2 linked regions of the Rubripirellula tenax genome follow. The main gene of each other region encodes a partner of the protein of the gene in region 2 in a complex. Links are inferred from orthologs where the notes say so. Each region holds a gene or a part of one and is shown on either strand. Other genes may lie near its edges.

Region 1 (6,362 bases), on a different replicon or contig from region 2:
GACCGCGTGGACGAACCGCACATGACCGGCGGCAAGGCCGAATTGATGCAACGTTTCGTTTGGCCGATTCTGGACAACAAACTTTTGAAGCACCCCGGTATCGGTTTCAAGATTTTCTTGCCGCAAGAGCTGCACCGCGATATCGAACGCGAGACTCGTGAATTTCATGAACGGGCCCGGCTGGATAAGCAAAACGTCATCCCGGCGTTCCAGTGGACCGGCGAGGCGCTCTACGACCTGGCCCGTGCCCGGATGTTGGCGTGCGCCGCAGACGGACGGTCGCCGGAACCAAAGGACTTGTTCGCCGACGATGTAAGTTACGAACGATTGCTGGCCGCATTCCAGTCGCTACGCGTGCCTCGTCATCTGTTTCGGCTGCTCTATCGCGTGCTGGTCGATCACTGCAACCGGCACACCGATGCCCAACCGGTCTTCAAGATCAACGGCCAAACGTTCGAGTCGGCGCTAGCCGTCTACAGCCGTGATTCCGAAGTCACCAACGGTTAACCCGGTGGATCGCACAGGAAAACACACAATTTGAGGGCTGGCGGATGAGGTTTCATCGCCGCCCCCGATGACGCGGAATTCGACGCCGAATGGCCGATCCGGTATCCGACTTGCCGCCGTGCCGCGATTTGGTACGCTACGGGACCGAATCGGACTTTCGTTTTCGACGGGAAGATTATGCCTTGATGTCGAACGACGCTCTGTTTTCGACGCAATACCATGGGAGATTTGACTAGGTGGGTACTAAGAGAACGGGAAAAGGTCGACGAAAAGTGGGACGTAAAAAACGCCGTATGCGAGCGAAAATTCGTCACCGCAAGAAATAATTTTGCATGTCCACTGTCGATTCCAACCCTGCTGGTCCCGCGATGTCTGAGGAAACACCCGTGTCATCGTCCGACGATACACCCGTGCCACCAAAGAAACGCGGTGTGCCGGAAGGACTTTGGCTGAAGTGTCCGGGATGCGGATCGTCGGTTTACAAAAAAGAAGTCGAACAACGGCTGAACGTTTGCCCCAAGTGCGAACATCACTTTTACGTTTCGGCAATTGATCGAATCGCTCAAGTGTTGGACGAAGGCACGTTTGAGCCGATGAACGAATCCCTTCGGCCGGTCGACCCGCTGGAGTTTTCGGATCGACGAAAGTACGCCGACCGGCTTGTCGGCGAGCAAAAACGCACGGGTTTGACCGATGCTGCGATGACGGGAACCGGAATGGTTCGGGCTCGTCGAGTGGCGTTTGCGGTCACCGATAGTGCGTTCATCATGGGAAGCATGGGCTCGGTGGTCGGCGAACGCCTGACGCGTTTGATCGAACGTGCCACGGACGACGGGCTGCCACTGATCATCATCTCGGCGTCGGGCGGCGGTGCCCGAATGCACGAAGGAATCCTGTCGCTGATGCAGATGGCGAAGGTCTCCGCGGCACTTGCACGCTATGACGAGTCCGGCGGACTGTTCATCAGCGTTTTGACCAACCCAACCATGGGTGGCGTCGCCGCAAGTTTCGCATCGCTTGGCGATTTGGTGTTCGCCGAACCCAAAGCTCTGATTGGGTTCGCCGGGCCACGGACCATCAAAGCCACCATCGGAATCGAATTGCCTGAGGGATTCCAAACCAGCGAATTCCTCCTCGAACACGGCTACATCGACCGAATCGTCACACGCAAGCACCTCAAGAGCGAAATCGCCCGCGCAATCGACTATTGCGGAAAATAGCGGGATAGGTGACAGGCTTCAGGTCACAGGTAACAGGTTTCGGGGCATAGGCACCTGGAATCCAGTTTCAGCTTGCCCAATCTGGACCTAAACTAAAGGGGGTTGAGTCATCGCTTTTTCCTGTCACCTGTCACCTAAAACCTGTCACCTACTCCTACTCCGCCATGAGTCTTTTCGATTCCATCAAGTCCGCGTTCAAATCCGGCCCCAGCACGGGCGGACGGATTGACGTTGCCGGACGGTTCGCCCGCCAGCGGACGGCAGTGACGGGAACGATGGCCAACTTTTTCGTCGCGAAAGATCGCGAACACAACGACCGGATGGTCGGAGTGAAGATTCTGGATATCGAAAAGATGGAGTTGTTCGAGGCTCGATTCAAAGGCCTGAACAAACCGTCCGAAGGCCAAATCGCGATGCAAATGAAGCATCCCAAGGTCGTCGAAACCTACGAAATCGGAACGTCGCTGAAGGGCGAACCGGTCATTGTGATGGAATACGTCGGTGGACCGAGTCTTCAAAACATCGTCGTTCAAAAGCAAGAACATCATGTGACGGGACGCCGAATGCTGATGATTCGGGATATGGCCGAATCGCTGAAATATGTCCACAGCCAAGGCTTCATTCACCGAGACATTTGCCCGCGAAACTTCATTTGCTTGCCGGAAACGACCGGTGTCAAACTGATCGACTTCGGGCTGACGGTCCCTGCAACCGCCCCTTTTATGGTTGCCGGCAATCGGACGGGGACGCCGCTTTACATGTCTCCAGAGATCGTTCGCCGACGACCGACCGACAAACGCGTCGACATTTTCTCGTTTGGCGTGACGTGTTACTGCCTCGTTTGTTTTTTTCACCCCTGGCAGAGCGAGATGCTCAACGGGCGAGCAGCGCTCCAACACGATTCGAGGCCTCCCAAAGACCTGATCGAGCGATGCCCCAACGTCGACCCGCGACTGGCGCGGACCATCATGAACGCGCTCAATCCCGTGGTCGAACAGCGAACGGAGGACATGGATCAATTTCTGCACGGAATCCGAAACGTCGAAAAGGCCTTCGTCGATTCGGACGCCTAACAGCCTGTTGAAAAAGGGGTCTGACCCTCTCCGACGTTCGACGTCCCCTAAGTCAGCCCCTTTTTTCAACAGGCTGCTAATCGGGCCGCAGCAAAACGAAGTCAATTCCCTTGCCCGACTGGTCGAAAAAGACCGTAGGCCACCACCGGATGGCTGTTCCAGCGCGGCAAAAGCTCCTCAAAACGGAAAAATTGGCATAATCGGCACGACCGATTCCCGATGCGTATCCGGCCGGCGCCGTGTATTTGGTTCCGATTCGGTAAAAGGTGCCGGCAATGGCGGTTTTCATAGCGAATTCGTTGACACTCGTTTTTCCGCGTAACTATACTTCGGGGGCGTGGTAATTCAGGCAAGATTGCCCGCACGTCCCTTGTCGATCTCGTCGTTAACGGAAAACACCCATGACCCTACTTGGGAAGTCCTTCACAGCTCTCATTTTGATTCTCAGCGCCGTCTTTATGGTTTTGGCGCTGGCAGTCAATGCGTCCCACCGTAATTGGCGAGACGTTGTTCTGACCGGTGTCAACGGACAACCGGGGCTGAAGTCTCAGATCGAAGCGATCTCACGTGAGAACGAACAGCTCACGATCCAGAAAGAGCGAAGTCAATCGTCGCTTGATCGTGAACAAGCCGCCCGCCGTACCGCGCTGGCCGCCCTGCAGACTCAACTCGACCAACTCAAGAGTGACCTGCAACAAAGCGAAGCGAGCGTTCAAAAATTGACCGCGCAAGTTCAAGAGCTCACACAAATTGACTTGAGTCGCGCTCAAGAATTGGAGCGCCTGACCGCAGACAACTCGAGCCTTCGCCAGAAGGTTCGCGACGAACAACAGAGTCGCGATAGCCTGTTCACGCAGACGCTCGAATTGACCGACCAAATGAACAAACTGCGAGGCTTCAAGCAACAGCTCGAAGAACGCAACGCTCAACTGATGTCGCAAGTCACGCGATTTGAAGAAGTCGTCGCATCGAAGGGCATCGACATCAATGCACCGCTGGACGGTGCACCGCCGATGCGGAACGGCAAGATTCTTGAAATCGATCGCCCACGTCGCTTGACGTTGGTTTCAATCGGCTACGACGAAGGACTGCGAGAAGGCCACTTCTTGGAAGTAACCCGAAACGGTCGCTATATCGGCAAGATGAAAATCCGCAAGACCGAACCGGACCGTGCGGTCGCCGAGATCTTGGAAGACTACAGCGAAGGCATCATGCAGGAGAACGACCGTGTCGACACAACCCTCGATTGAAAATAGTGGCAAGCAGCCACCAAGCGTCTACACGGTCATGCTTCTGCTAAGCATGCTGTTCATGTTGATCGCCGTCATTGCGATGTGGATTGAATTGAACCGTTGGGCGCCGGACTATTACCGAACCAACACGGCGAACCCGTCGGTGATGGTGATGCCCGTGCAAACTACGCTGTTGGCGTAGGGTTTTCATTTTCGGTGAAACCGTCACCCATAAAGTAGCGGTTGAGAAACTCTTTGCGGTCACCTTCTTCGGCCGCCAATTGGACCATCGCATACAAACGCTGCTGATCGCGGCGTTTTTTATGCGCCAGTGCTTCGTCGTCTGAAAAGTACGACGGCAAAGGACCAAGGATGTCAAAGCACTCTGGTTCATGCGGGCCTGCGATGACGCCGTGACGATCCAGCATCGCGATCGCCGTCGCCAATCGATGATCATGTCGGCTAACCCGCTGCAACCGATCGTTAAGCCACTGAAGCCCGAAGGCTCGGCATGGCTCAGGGTGCTCGACCATCGTGGTGTATACCCGACCGTAAAAATCAGCATCCGGGTTGGACCATTCAATGAATTGCATTTGCGTCATCAAGTCCGACTGGTCATACAGCCACCGACACAAACTCGGCTTACCGTCGCGGCCCGCTCGCCCGATCTCTTGATAGTACGACTCGATCGACCCCGGTGTTTCGGCGTGAATGACAACGCGAACGTCTTCCTTATCAACACCCATCCCAAACGCGGGTGTCGCCAACACGATGTCCGCATCACCGGCCATGAATTCGTCCTGAACGCGTCGACGCCGATGGCGAGGAACATCGCCGTGATAGACGACGTGGTCGATTCCGCGTTGGCGAAAATCGTCGCTGAATCGTTCCAACGTTTTGATCAGCGAGAAATAAACGATGACGCTTCCGCCGCGGTACTCGGTATCGTCCAAGGCGTCCCCGATGACGATTAGCTTTTCCTCTTCATCGAAAACCGGTTGCACGTCCAACTTCAAATTCGGTCGATCAATTCCCTCGTGGAACAACTTGATTGAATTCTCATCCAGCCGCAGTTGCCGGCGAATGTCGTCGCGACATTCCGCGGTGGCCGTCGCAGTCAAAGCGATCGTGACGGGGTCGCCCAAAGACCGTCGAATGTCACCGACCCGCGAATAGTCGGGGCGAAAATCGTGGCCCCATTGGCTGACGCAATGCGCTTCGTCGATCGCCAACAACCGAACGCGTCGCTTCGACAGAGCTTCTCGAAAGTCGTCTTTGCGAAACCGTTCCGGCGTCACATATATCAACCGATATTTTCCATCGGCCAATTCCTGATAACGCTGTAAACGAGTGGGGCGATCAAGTGACGAGTTGATAAAGGCCGCATCCATGCCTCGGCGCACCATGGAATCCACCTGATCATGCATCAACGCCACCAGAGGGGAAAGAACCAATACTAAATTTTCTCCATCCGCCTTCATCGCTAGCGCAGGAATCTGGTAACACAATGATTTGCCCATCCCCGTGGGCATGACCACCAATGCATTTTGTCCCGAACAAACATGGTCAATGATCGCTCGCTGGCTTCCGCGAAACGACGGGTAACCAAAGTGTGTTTCCAAAAGTCCCAACGCGTCATCGGCCGGAATTGATAATCTGTGCTCTGTCATGCCAAAATCTTTGCAATCACGTCGCGGATCGTCCATAGTCATGCCAATGGAAATTGGCCGATTCGCACAGCCCAAAGTTCGAGGCTTCCAATTTGCTCCTAAGTCGCGACACCCTAAGATTTCCAGCCCTTACACGACGAAGACTTCAAGATGAGCACCAACGACAAGATTGACTTCCAACCTCTTCATGGTGAAACGGAACTATCACCGCCCGAGGTTTACGCCGCTAATTTGGTCGAATGGGCCGTCGAGCGTCACGCCAGCGATTTGTTTATCTCGGATTCAGAATCCAGTGTTTTGGTTTCGATTCGTCGCCTAGGAAAAATTGAACCCGTTCGACAACTCGCTCGACAATATGGAAAGCGATTGCAGGGCCACCTTCGCGTCCTCGCCGGTGCCGATGCCGGCGAGTCGATCCGTCCGTCCGACGGCCGGGGAGTCTTGGCCACGCCCGACGGCAGCCTCATCGACTTGCGATTGAGCTCCATTCCGACACTCTATGGACAAGACGTTGCAATACGCTTGTTCGACCCGATTCGTGGCGCACGATCGATCGAAAATCTCGGATATGACGATTCCGAAATGCAAACCATTGTGGATCTGATCCATCGGCCATCGGGTTTGATTTTGGTCGCCGGCCCGGTCGCGAGCGGTAAATCT
Region 2 (9,357 bases):
CCGTTTTCGATCAAGTTGATCGTTTGCTGACGTGCATGTTCGACGCCGATTTCAAATTGCGATTGTGGGTCATCCGTCGCATTCATCGCTTTTTCGAGATCGTAGGGAATTCCGGCTTTGCACATCGAAGCGATCCGTTGGGCCTGCTTGAAATTCGTTACGGGCAGGATGCCGGGCACGATCGGCACGTTGATACCGGCAGCCACACATCGGTCACGGAAACGAAAATAGTCGATGTTGTCGTAAAACAATTGAGTGACGACGATGTCGGCGCCGGCATCAACCTTGCGCTTCAAATTTTCCAAATCGGTTTTCGCATCGGGCGCCTCTTGGTGGACTTCGGGGTACCCCGCAACCGCGATACCGAGATTCGAGAACTTGCCTTGAATCACTTCGACCAATTCGTTGGCGTAATTCAAACCACCTTCAACGGCGACGAACTTGTCGGTTCCCTTGGGCGGATCACCGCGAAGCGCAACGATGTAGTCCACACCTTGGGCGACGGCTTCGGCAAGATAGGATTCCAGTTCGGCCACCGTCGAACCGACGCACGTCAGGTGAGACGCGACCGGCAAATTCGTGATCTCACGCACTCTTTGGAGCACTGACAATGTCGTTCCGCGCGTCGAACCACCGGCGCCGTACGTGCATGTGAAATAGCTTGGCTTGAACTCGCACAATTGACGCACATTGTCGCAAAGCACTTCCATGCCTTCTTCGGTCTTGGGCGGAAACAGTTCAAACGAAATCGCGGGTCGCGATTCGTTGTAGTGTGAAAGAAGGCTCATCAGATTTCCTAAAGAAATAACAGTTTATTCGTCGGATGGACGGCTCATTGCCCAACTGAAGCCTGCAAACGAAGCCGCCTTTGGTTACTTGACCGCATTCGAGGCGAAGAAAAAATCCCCGCGGACAGTACCATTCCACGCTCGACCGGCAATCCCGGCAAAATCGAGTGCTAGTTTCATCGAAAAGCTCTTGTGTGAAACACTCAATTTTCCGTACCAGAGAACAAACCCAATTGTAGTCGTCTGCTGGCGAATTTGTCAGTATGTCCGCTCATTCGGCCAAACCACCCCACTGCTCGCAAAGCGACGGAGAGCCCAAATATGTCAGCCGAAACTCGATCTTGGTCCGAACGATTGACCAGCACCTCGGCCAGCGATCAGGCATCCGCTTTGCAAGAAATGGCAGAACAAACCGAGCTGAGGGGCTATACCGCGGCCGTCGTTCGGCTTGCCGGATGCCGTGACGACGAAGTTCGCCGATGGGCGGCCGAACTGTTGGAAGTCGCCATCGCACCAGTCGCGTCGGATGTCGAGGAACTGGCCGATTTATTGGCGGGCGGCGAAGAAGGCGAAGTGTGTTACTGGGCCGCCACCATGCTTGGCCGGCTCGGCCCCGATGTCGCACCAAAAACTCGCGTTGCCGTCGACGCGCTCGAAATTTGCCTCGGCGACTCGCTGTATTTGCCGGCACGAGAACGCGCTGCTTGGGCACTCAGCCAAATCGGTCCTTCGGCTGCTTCGGCCGCAATCACGCTGCGTCGAACCGCCGAAGACGCGCCGCCCCGGTTGCAACGACTGGTTGCCGAAGCCCTTGAAATGATCGGCGAGGCAGCGTGACGGGCATCTTCGGCAGCATGCGTCGGCGACGACGAAGCCGAATCAGCAGCGTTTCCATCGACGTCCCCCTGGTGCGTTGGTTGGGCCCCATTGCGACGGTCGTCACAATCGTCGTCTTGGCTGGCTTTTTGATGTCAGGGCGCATCAACCTATCGTCCCTGGACGGGATCGGATCAAGCGATGCATTGGCCGCCGATTCGAAAGTTGACTTGACGCCGGTCGGCTTTGGCGACAATGGCAAATCGAACGAAACCATTCGCGTGGCAACGATCGCGCTGGAAGGATTCGCGGACGCCACGTTGGTGGCACCAGAACAAATTCGGTTGCTGGCCCGCATCTTGGCGCAATTCGATGTTGTTGCGGTTCAAGGTATCGATGGCGGCGACGCCACGCCGATTCGCGATGCGGTCGAAAAGATGACCGCGTCGGGCGGCGACTACGGCGTCAATATCAGCAAGCCAGTCGGACGGCGCGGACAATTCCAATCCTACGCGTTTGTTTGGGACAAGTCCCGAATCGCCGCGGTACCCGATTCAATCGGTGTGGTGAATGACGAAGCAGATCGAATGCTGTTTGAACCGATGTACGGATCGTTCGAAACACGCATCGGATTTACCGATGGTCGACGACCACTTCGCTTCACATTGATCAACGCACGCGCGATACCACCATCGCGAGACCGACCTTCGGGCGAATTGGCTGTACTAGACGATGTCTTCGTCAGCGTTCGCAACTTCACCTACGAAACCCAGGGTGATGAAGACTGCATCATGGTGGGCGATCTGGGCGTCGGCCCGGGACGACTTGGCGAACTGGGGATGATTCCCGGTGTCGAGTCGATCGTTAATCGCGAGGGGCTTCGCCAACATATCTTGCTGGACCCAAAGTTCACCGCCGAATTCACTGGCCGCTCGGGAACCTTTGACTTTGCCGCCCAGTTCGGGGTGTCTCCGGAAGCAGCGATGCTGGTAACACGCCAAATGCCGATGTGGATCGAATTGGCCGCGGACGAAGCGCCAAGGTAGGACGTTTGGACTGGCTAAGCTCGCGAAACAAACATTCCTGTTCGCGTGTCAATCTTCAACCGCTCGCCTTCTTTGATGTGCTCGGGCACTTGAACGACCAGCCCGGTTTCCATGGTGGCGGGCTTGCTTCGCGAGGTGGCCGAGTTGCCTTTGACGCTAGGGTCACACTGGGTGATCGTCATCTCGACGGTCGGCGGCAGATCCAGCCCGACACATTCGTCGTTATAGATCAGCGCCCGGATGCCCTCTAAACCCTCGGGCATGTACTGCATTTCCTCTTCGACTTCCTCGAGCGGCAATTCGTAGTCTTGAAAGTCTTCCTTGTCCATCAAATGAAGATGCGTCGCGTCGCTATACGTGACCTGAACGTCACGCCGCGAAAAGTCTGCCTCGTCCAAGTTGTCCGTACCCTTCAAAACGATATCGACCTTGTTCTTGGTCAAAACGTTGCGGGCACGAAACTTGTACAAGGTCGCTGCACCGCGCGCCGACGGCGATTGGACGTTGATGCCTTGGATGATCACGGGATTGCCGTCGTGGACGACAACCGTTCCGGTCTTGATATCTTTTGCGAGCATCGCTTGGGTTCCGACACAGGAAAGTCGAGGACGAATAAGTATGTGGCACTGCACCGAATGGTGGGGCAGATTCTCTATCGCCAAAGCCAATCGCGGAAGCCCTCGACCACTAATTCCTGGTTGCCGAATCCTTGCCACATCAGGACTCCGGCAAGCAACACGGCAACCGCCAACATGCCCAACCCTCGACGCGGCGTCGCAACGACATCCTGCTTGACCTCGAAGCGAAGATTCCCAAGCAACATTTGCCAAAATCGGGGATCACCGATGGGCTCGAATGTCATCACGCGGGTGTAATCCATGCCGCGTTGTCCATCGACGCGAACGTGGATTCCCAACTTTGGCAATCGAATTTGCAATGCTCGGTCATCGCCGACTGAGCTGTCATCGATTCGTTTGCAAGCACGGGCCAGGGCGGGGTAGACGTCCTCGGGCGAGCGTCCAAAGACGACCAACTTTGGCCGACTTGTTAGCGTTATCAACGCGACGACCAGCAAATAGAACGCGATCAGGGCTAACCAAACGACTGGCCCGAACAGCGTCGCCGCCGTCGACGGGAAAAACAACTCGGCGGGGCCAACCGCCAACAGTCCAGAAATTCCGACCGCCAGCGCTGCGATGTCGCGTGCGCCCGTCGTCACCAACGCCCGACCCGACAATCGAATGAAGCTGAAAATCATCAAGTACCCAATCAAGGGAACCAATGCGAGCAGGATCGCGAACGGGTCGATGAAAAAAAACACGGCGTCCCGTTAATTCAAAAATTCACGTTCAACGAACTTCGTGTCGTGTAAGCCTGCGACGAACTCGGGATGCTTCAGGACTTTGTCATGAAATGCCGCTGTCGTGCTGATTCCTTCGACCTGCAATTCGGCCAACGCCCGACGCATCGTGGCGATCGCTTCGGCGCGCGTCGGACAGTGTACGATCAGTTTGCCGATCATCGAATCGTAATGCGGCGGAACTGTATAGCCCGTGTAAACGTGCGAATCGAAACGGACACCTAAACCGCCGGGCGCGAAAAAGCCGGTGATCTTGCCTGGGTTGGGTTGAAAATTCTTGTCGGGGTTCTCGGCATTGATCCGGCATTCGAGCGCGTGCCCGCGAACCGACAAATCTTTCTGCTTGAACGACAGCGGCAAACCCGCCGCAACCCGAATCTGCTCTTTGATCAAATCGACGCCGGTGATCATTTCCGATACCGGGTGTTCCACTTGGATCCGCGCGTTGACTTCGATGAAGTAGAAATTGTCGTCTTGGTCAACAATGAATTCGACGGTGCCGGCATTGGTGTATTCGGCCCCGCGAATCATTCGCACCGCTGCTTCGCAAATTTCTTTGCGGCGTTTGGGCGGAAGATTCGGACTAGGCGCTTCTTCGATTAATTTTTGGTGACGGCGCTGCACGCTGCAATCACGTTCGAACAAGTGGCAAACATTGCCGTGCGAATCGGCGATGACTTGCACTTCGATGTGCCTTGGCCGACCGACATAACGTTCCAAATAAACACCACCGTTTCCGAACGCTGCTTGCGCTTCGGTGCGGGCTTGGTCCAGCGCCTTCATCAACGAATGTTCCGTCTCGGCAACCCGCATGCCTTTGCCGCCGCCGCCTGCGGTTGCTTTGATCAGCACGGGAAAACCGATCTTTTTTGCGATCTCGAGAGCCTGCGAGTCGTCGTCGATCAACCCGTCGCTGCCGGGGACCACGGGCACCTTGCTGGCGATCGCCATCGAGCGCGCGGTGTTCTTATCACCCAGTTTTTCCATCGCGGTCGGACTGGGGCCGATGAATTCGAACCCACTGGACCGGCAAACTTCGTTGAAGTGCGCGTTCTCGGCCAAGAAGCCGTATCCCGGGTGAATCGCGTCGGCACCCGACACTTCCGCCGCGGCGATGATCTGATCGATCTTCAGATAGCTGTCGCTGCTTCGCGGCCCGCCGACGCAATAGGCTTCGTCCGCCAGACGAACGTGCATCGACTCGGCGTCGGCCTGGCTGTAAACAGCAACGGAACCGATGCCCATCTCGCGACAGGCTCGGATGATGCGCAAAGCGATCTCGCCACGGTTGGCGATCAAAATTTTATTGAACACGGGATTCTCAGCTTTCGCGGCCACCGATTAGGCGTCCGGCTTCACGCGGAACATCGGCTTGCCAAAATCGACGGGCTCTTGATCGCTTGCCAAGACCGCCACAATCGTTCCGCTGCATTCGGCGGGAATCTCATTGAAGACCTTCATGGCTTCGACGATACAAACCACCGTATCAGGCCCGACATGATCACCGACCTTCACGAACGAAGGCGATTCCGGAGTCGCTTTGCTGTAAAAGGTGCCGACCATCGGCGCGTTGATCGTGAACGTGCCGGCATCCTCGGGTGGTGATCCGCCCGCGGCCGCCGCGGGAGCAGATGCCGCGTACGCAGGGGCCGCGACCGGAGGTGGTGAATAGACGTTCTTTGCACCACGGCCGAGCTTGATTTTCTCGTCACCTTGCTGCAGATCGACTTCCGACAAGTCGTGTTCTTCCATCAATTGAATGATCTGGCGGATACGTTCGACGTCGAACACATCCTTTGGCTTTCCGCCTTTGCTCATGCTGGACTCGCGGTCGGGTAGATTCGTATTGATGGGAAATATCCCTTCTCTAGGATCGGGACGTTTGTTTGCTGCCAAAGTTTTACAACAACCAGACAGAATCTTCGAGTCCCTTTGGCAAGTCACTCAGTACCTCGCATCCGGAATCCGTCACAAGGATGTCATCTTCGATACGAACGCCAAATTCACCCGCAAAATACACCCCCGGCTCAACCGTGATGATCATGCCGGCGGCAAGTGTTTCAGTGCTACTGGCCGACATTCGCGGAGATTCGTGGATTTGCAGCCCCGTCCCGTGCCCCAGACCATGTTTGAAAGCGTCAACCATGCCATGCCGTGCCAGCACCCCCCGGGCGACGGCATCGACGGCGCTGGCCTTGACGCCTGGCCCGATCGTGCCGATCGCGGCCAACTGAGCCTCCAAGACCGCTTCGTAGGCGCGTCGGTAACGATCGCTGGCGCCCGGCCGGTGCAAGGTCCGCGTCAAGTCGCTGGCGTAGCCTTCATACTTTGCTCCCCAATCGATCAACAAAGTCGGCTCGCCGCCCATCGTTCGGTCGCCCAGTTTTAGATCCGACGGTCGATAGTGTGGCAGGGCACCGGCCGGACCGGCCGCAACGATCGGCGCAAACGAGCAACCCTCGGCACCGAGCGATCGCATTTTGGCTTCCAATTCGTGAGCCACCGACCGCTCGGTCATCGCGTCGGTCAACATCGGCCGTACCGAGGCGAACGCGCGCTGAGCGATCTCGACCGCGCGACGCGTGATCGCGATCTCGTTGGCATCCTTGATCATCCGCAACTCTTCGACGACGCCCGTCGTCTCGGACCACTGGACGCTGTCGCATGCTTGACGGAGTTTGCCGAATCCAGCAAGCGTCCAATGATGGGCTTCGATGGCAACACGTCGCTGCGGTGAAGCGGCCAGGACTTCGACCGTCAATTCGACCAGCGTCTGGTCGGGCGGCCGAATCGCCGTGGCCAACTTCGGACACTGTTGGGCCAATTGAGTTTCGTATCGACCGTCCGACAAAACCGTTGTCCCCGCCGACGTGATCAACAACGACGAACTGTCGCCGGTAAACCCGCTGAGATAACGAACGTTGGTTTCGTCGGTAACCAAGAACGCATCGACTTCTAGCGAAGCGAGTTGTTGAGCCAATCGATCCAAACGGGCTTCAGATGACATGAGTGGAACGGCCAAAGATTGAGGAATTGATGATTAAGAAACTTTCCGCTGCAGCTTGATGCTCTCGATGCCGTGGTACGTCAACAGCAACGCGTTCGTTGCCGCGTACCGTTCGAACACCGCTTCCCAAAACCCGTGCTCGCCCGGCCAAGGAAACGCGAAAAACAAATCGAAATCTGCGATGTCGGTATCCAATTCGTCGTAACCGCTAGGGCAATCGGTGTCGATGTGAGAAATGTCTTCGACAAAGTCCAGCAATTCATCGGCGCCTTCGGGGATAAAGCTTCCGGCAGCGAACTGGACATCAATGTCGTGATCCTCCGCCAAGTCGTGCGCTTGGTCGATCAACGCGGGTTCGACTTCAATCCCACACGATTCCCAACCGCGCAGGCCCGCCAACATCGCGACAACACCGAATCCGCTTCCCCATTCGCAAAACCGTTGGCCACACGCCAAGTCGGCATCGTCGATCCAGGCCAGCGCGGCGTCGACCAATCGAAAATCACAGACGACAAAGTTCTCGATCGCCGGCCGCTGGCGTCTGGTGAAGTCCGTGATCCGCACGTCCGCATCATCAAGCAACCGCGCGGCCTCACGCGACAAAACGTACTCAAGCACATTTTCCGGAACAGGGATCGGCTGAAGCATCGAAGACTCGGAAGGCGATGGGCGACAAGAACTGGGTCAGTAATTAAGCACAAACGGACCTTCGTGAACACGGATCGAACGGACGGAGAAGGGAATTAGGAATCAATAGGAGGTGCAGGGCAGGGTGCCGAGCTGCTTTTCAGTTCGATCCCCGCCCGCGGGGTCACAAGGGCTGCCCGAATCGTTGATTGTTGGCCCAACTCAGACTCAACCATCGTGTTTTTTCACCTTGATCCCGTCGGATGCCAGTTTGTATAGGTAGGCAAGTCGAGAACTACTGTCAGCTACCGAATGCGGGGAAAACGATGCAACTGTCACAAATCGCCGCAATCGTAGGTGGTCGCCTTGTCACCAAAAGTGGCGTCGGAGACACCGTCTGCACCGGTGCCAATCCGCCCGATCAAGCCCAACCGGGCCAGATCACCATGCTGGACGACCCCAAAAAAGCCGCCGCGATCGCGCCGCGGATCGAATCGTCCGGAGTTCTTGCGGTGGTGACGTCATCCGAGACTGAAGCAATTTCGTGCGCCCAAATCGTCGTCGCCGATCCTCACGAAGCCTTCGCGAAAATCGTTGCCCACTTTCGACCCGCGATCGACGACACTCCACTCGCCGACGGGGTCGATCCCACTGCGACCATTCACCCCACGGCGACCGTACACCCCGGTGTGACGATTGGCGCCGACGTCGTCATTGGTCCTCGTACGCGAGTCCGACCGGGCGTTGTCATCATGCCGCGATGCAAGATCGGCGCCGATTGTGTGATCCATCCCAATGTGACGCTCTACGAGTACACGGAACTTGCCGATCGAGTCATCATCCACGCCGGGACCGTCATCGGTGCGCACGGATTCGGCTATCGCCAACAAAACGGCCGCCACGTTCCGACGGCCCAATTGGGTTACGTCGCTATTGAATCCGACGTCGAAATCGGTGCGGGTGCTACGATCGACCGGGGCACGTACGGTGCGACGCGAATCGGCGAGGGCACGAAGATCGATAATCAAGTAATGATCGCTCACAACTGTCAAATCGGACGCCACAACTTGTTGTGCAGCCAAGTCGGAATCGCCGGCAGTTCGCGAACCGGCGACTATGTCATCCTTGCCGGTCAAGTCGGACTGAAAGATCACGTCACGCTGGGTGATCACGCGATCGTCGGTGCCCAGGCCGGTGTCATGGACGACTGTGTCGGCAACCAAGTCTACCTTGGGTCACCCGCCACTCCCCAACGCGAACAGATGCAAATCATGGCCGTCGAACGCAAATTGCCCGAGATGCGTCGTGAGGTCAAACAGCTTCGCCGCGATCTTGATCAATTGACATCGCGGATCGCGGAATCAAGCTCATCCGATTCGGCCGACTCGAAGACTTTCCCCGACCATCCGGACCGCAGTGCGGCATGATCGATCGACTCGGTTACCGGCCGGCACGTTCGCAAACGCTCCTGGCCCATCACCATGCCAAACACGACTTGCCGCCGATTGGCTTGGTTGCCGGATGGGGCAACTTTCCGGTTGAAGTTGCGCAAGAACTTGTTCGCAGCGGCCATTCGGTGTCTTGCATCGCGATCAAGGGTCACGCCAGCAGCTCGCTGGAATCCATTTGCGACCATGTCCTTTGGTCCGGCGTGGGAAAAATCGGCAAGCACTTGCGATATTTTCGACGTAACGGAGTCCGACATGTCACTAT

What was found.
Region 1: the proteins of accC (region 2) and accD are in contact, whole or in part, in a solved structure (PDB 8UXZ), measured with the Escherichia coli proteins. The link is inferred for Rubripirellula tenax from one-to-one orthologs.

What each region holds. Positions count from the first base shown.
Region 1 is NZ_SJPW01000003.1:51,200-57,561, forward strand. The notes cover bases 1-2,783. They hold accD (acetyl-CoA carboxylase, carboxyltransferase subunit beta), read left to right. Parts: upstream 1-839; coding sequence 840-1,727; downstream 1,728-2,783. Other genes in these bases: Poly51_RS11150 (hypothetical protein), read left to right, coding at 1-507; Poly51_RS11160 (serine/threonine protein kinase), read left to right, coding at 1,892-2,783. In the rest of the region: more of Poly51_RS11160, read left to right, coding at 2,784-2,800; Poly51_RS11165 (hypothetical protein), read right to left, coding at 2,877-3,089; Poly51_RS11170 (hypothetical protein), read left to right, coding at 3,202-4,050; Poly51_RS11175 (hypothetical protein), read left to right, coding at 4,028-4,234; Poly51_RS11180 (RecQ family ATP-dependent DNA helicase), read right to left, coding at 4,218-5,702; Poly51_RS11185 (GspE/PulE family protein), read left to right, coding at 5,853-6,362.
Region 2 is NZ_SJPW01000006.1:191,529-200,885, reverse strand. Bases 3,153-6,027 are described here. They hold accC (acetyl-CoA carboxylase biotin carboxylase subunit), read right to left. Parts: upstream 5,325-6,027; coding sequence 3,981-5,324; downstream 3,153-3,980. Other genes in these bases: Poly51_RS21595 (M24 family metallopeptidase), read right to left, coding at 5,911-6,027; accB (acetyl-CoA carboxylase biotin carboxyl carrier protein), read right to left, coding at 5,352-5,828; Poly51_RS21610 (hypothetical protein), read right to left, coding at 3,303-3,971; Poly51_RS21615 (elongation factor P), read right to left, coding at 3,153-3,228. Outside these bases: metF (methylenetetrahydrofolate reductase [NAD(P)H]), read right to left, coding at 1-788; Poly51_RS21625 (hypothetical protein), read left to right, coding at 1,110-1,625; Poly51_RS21620 (hypothetical protein), read left to right, coding at 1,622-2,650; more of Poly51_RS21615, read right to left, coding at 2,665-3,152; more of Poly51_RS21595, read right to left, coding at 6,028-7,017; Poly51_RS21590 (hypothetical protein), read right to left, coding at 7,051-7,665; lpxD (UDP-3-O-(3-hydroxymyristoyl)glucosamine N-acyltransferase), read left to right, coding at 7,971-9,071; Poly51_RS21580 (LpxI family protein), read left to right, coding at 9,068-9,357. UniProt on the Escherichia coli protein: This protein is a component of the acetyl coenzyme A carboxylase complex; first, biotin carboxylase catalyzes the carboxylation of the carrier protein and then the transcarboxylase transfers the carboxyl group to form malonyl-CoA.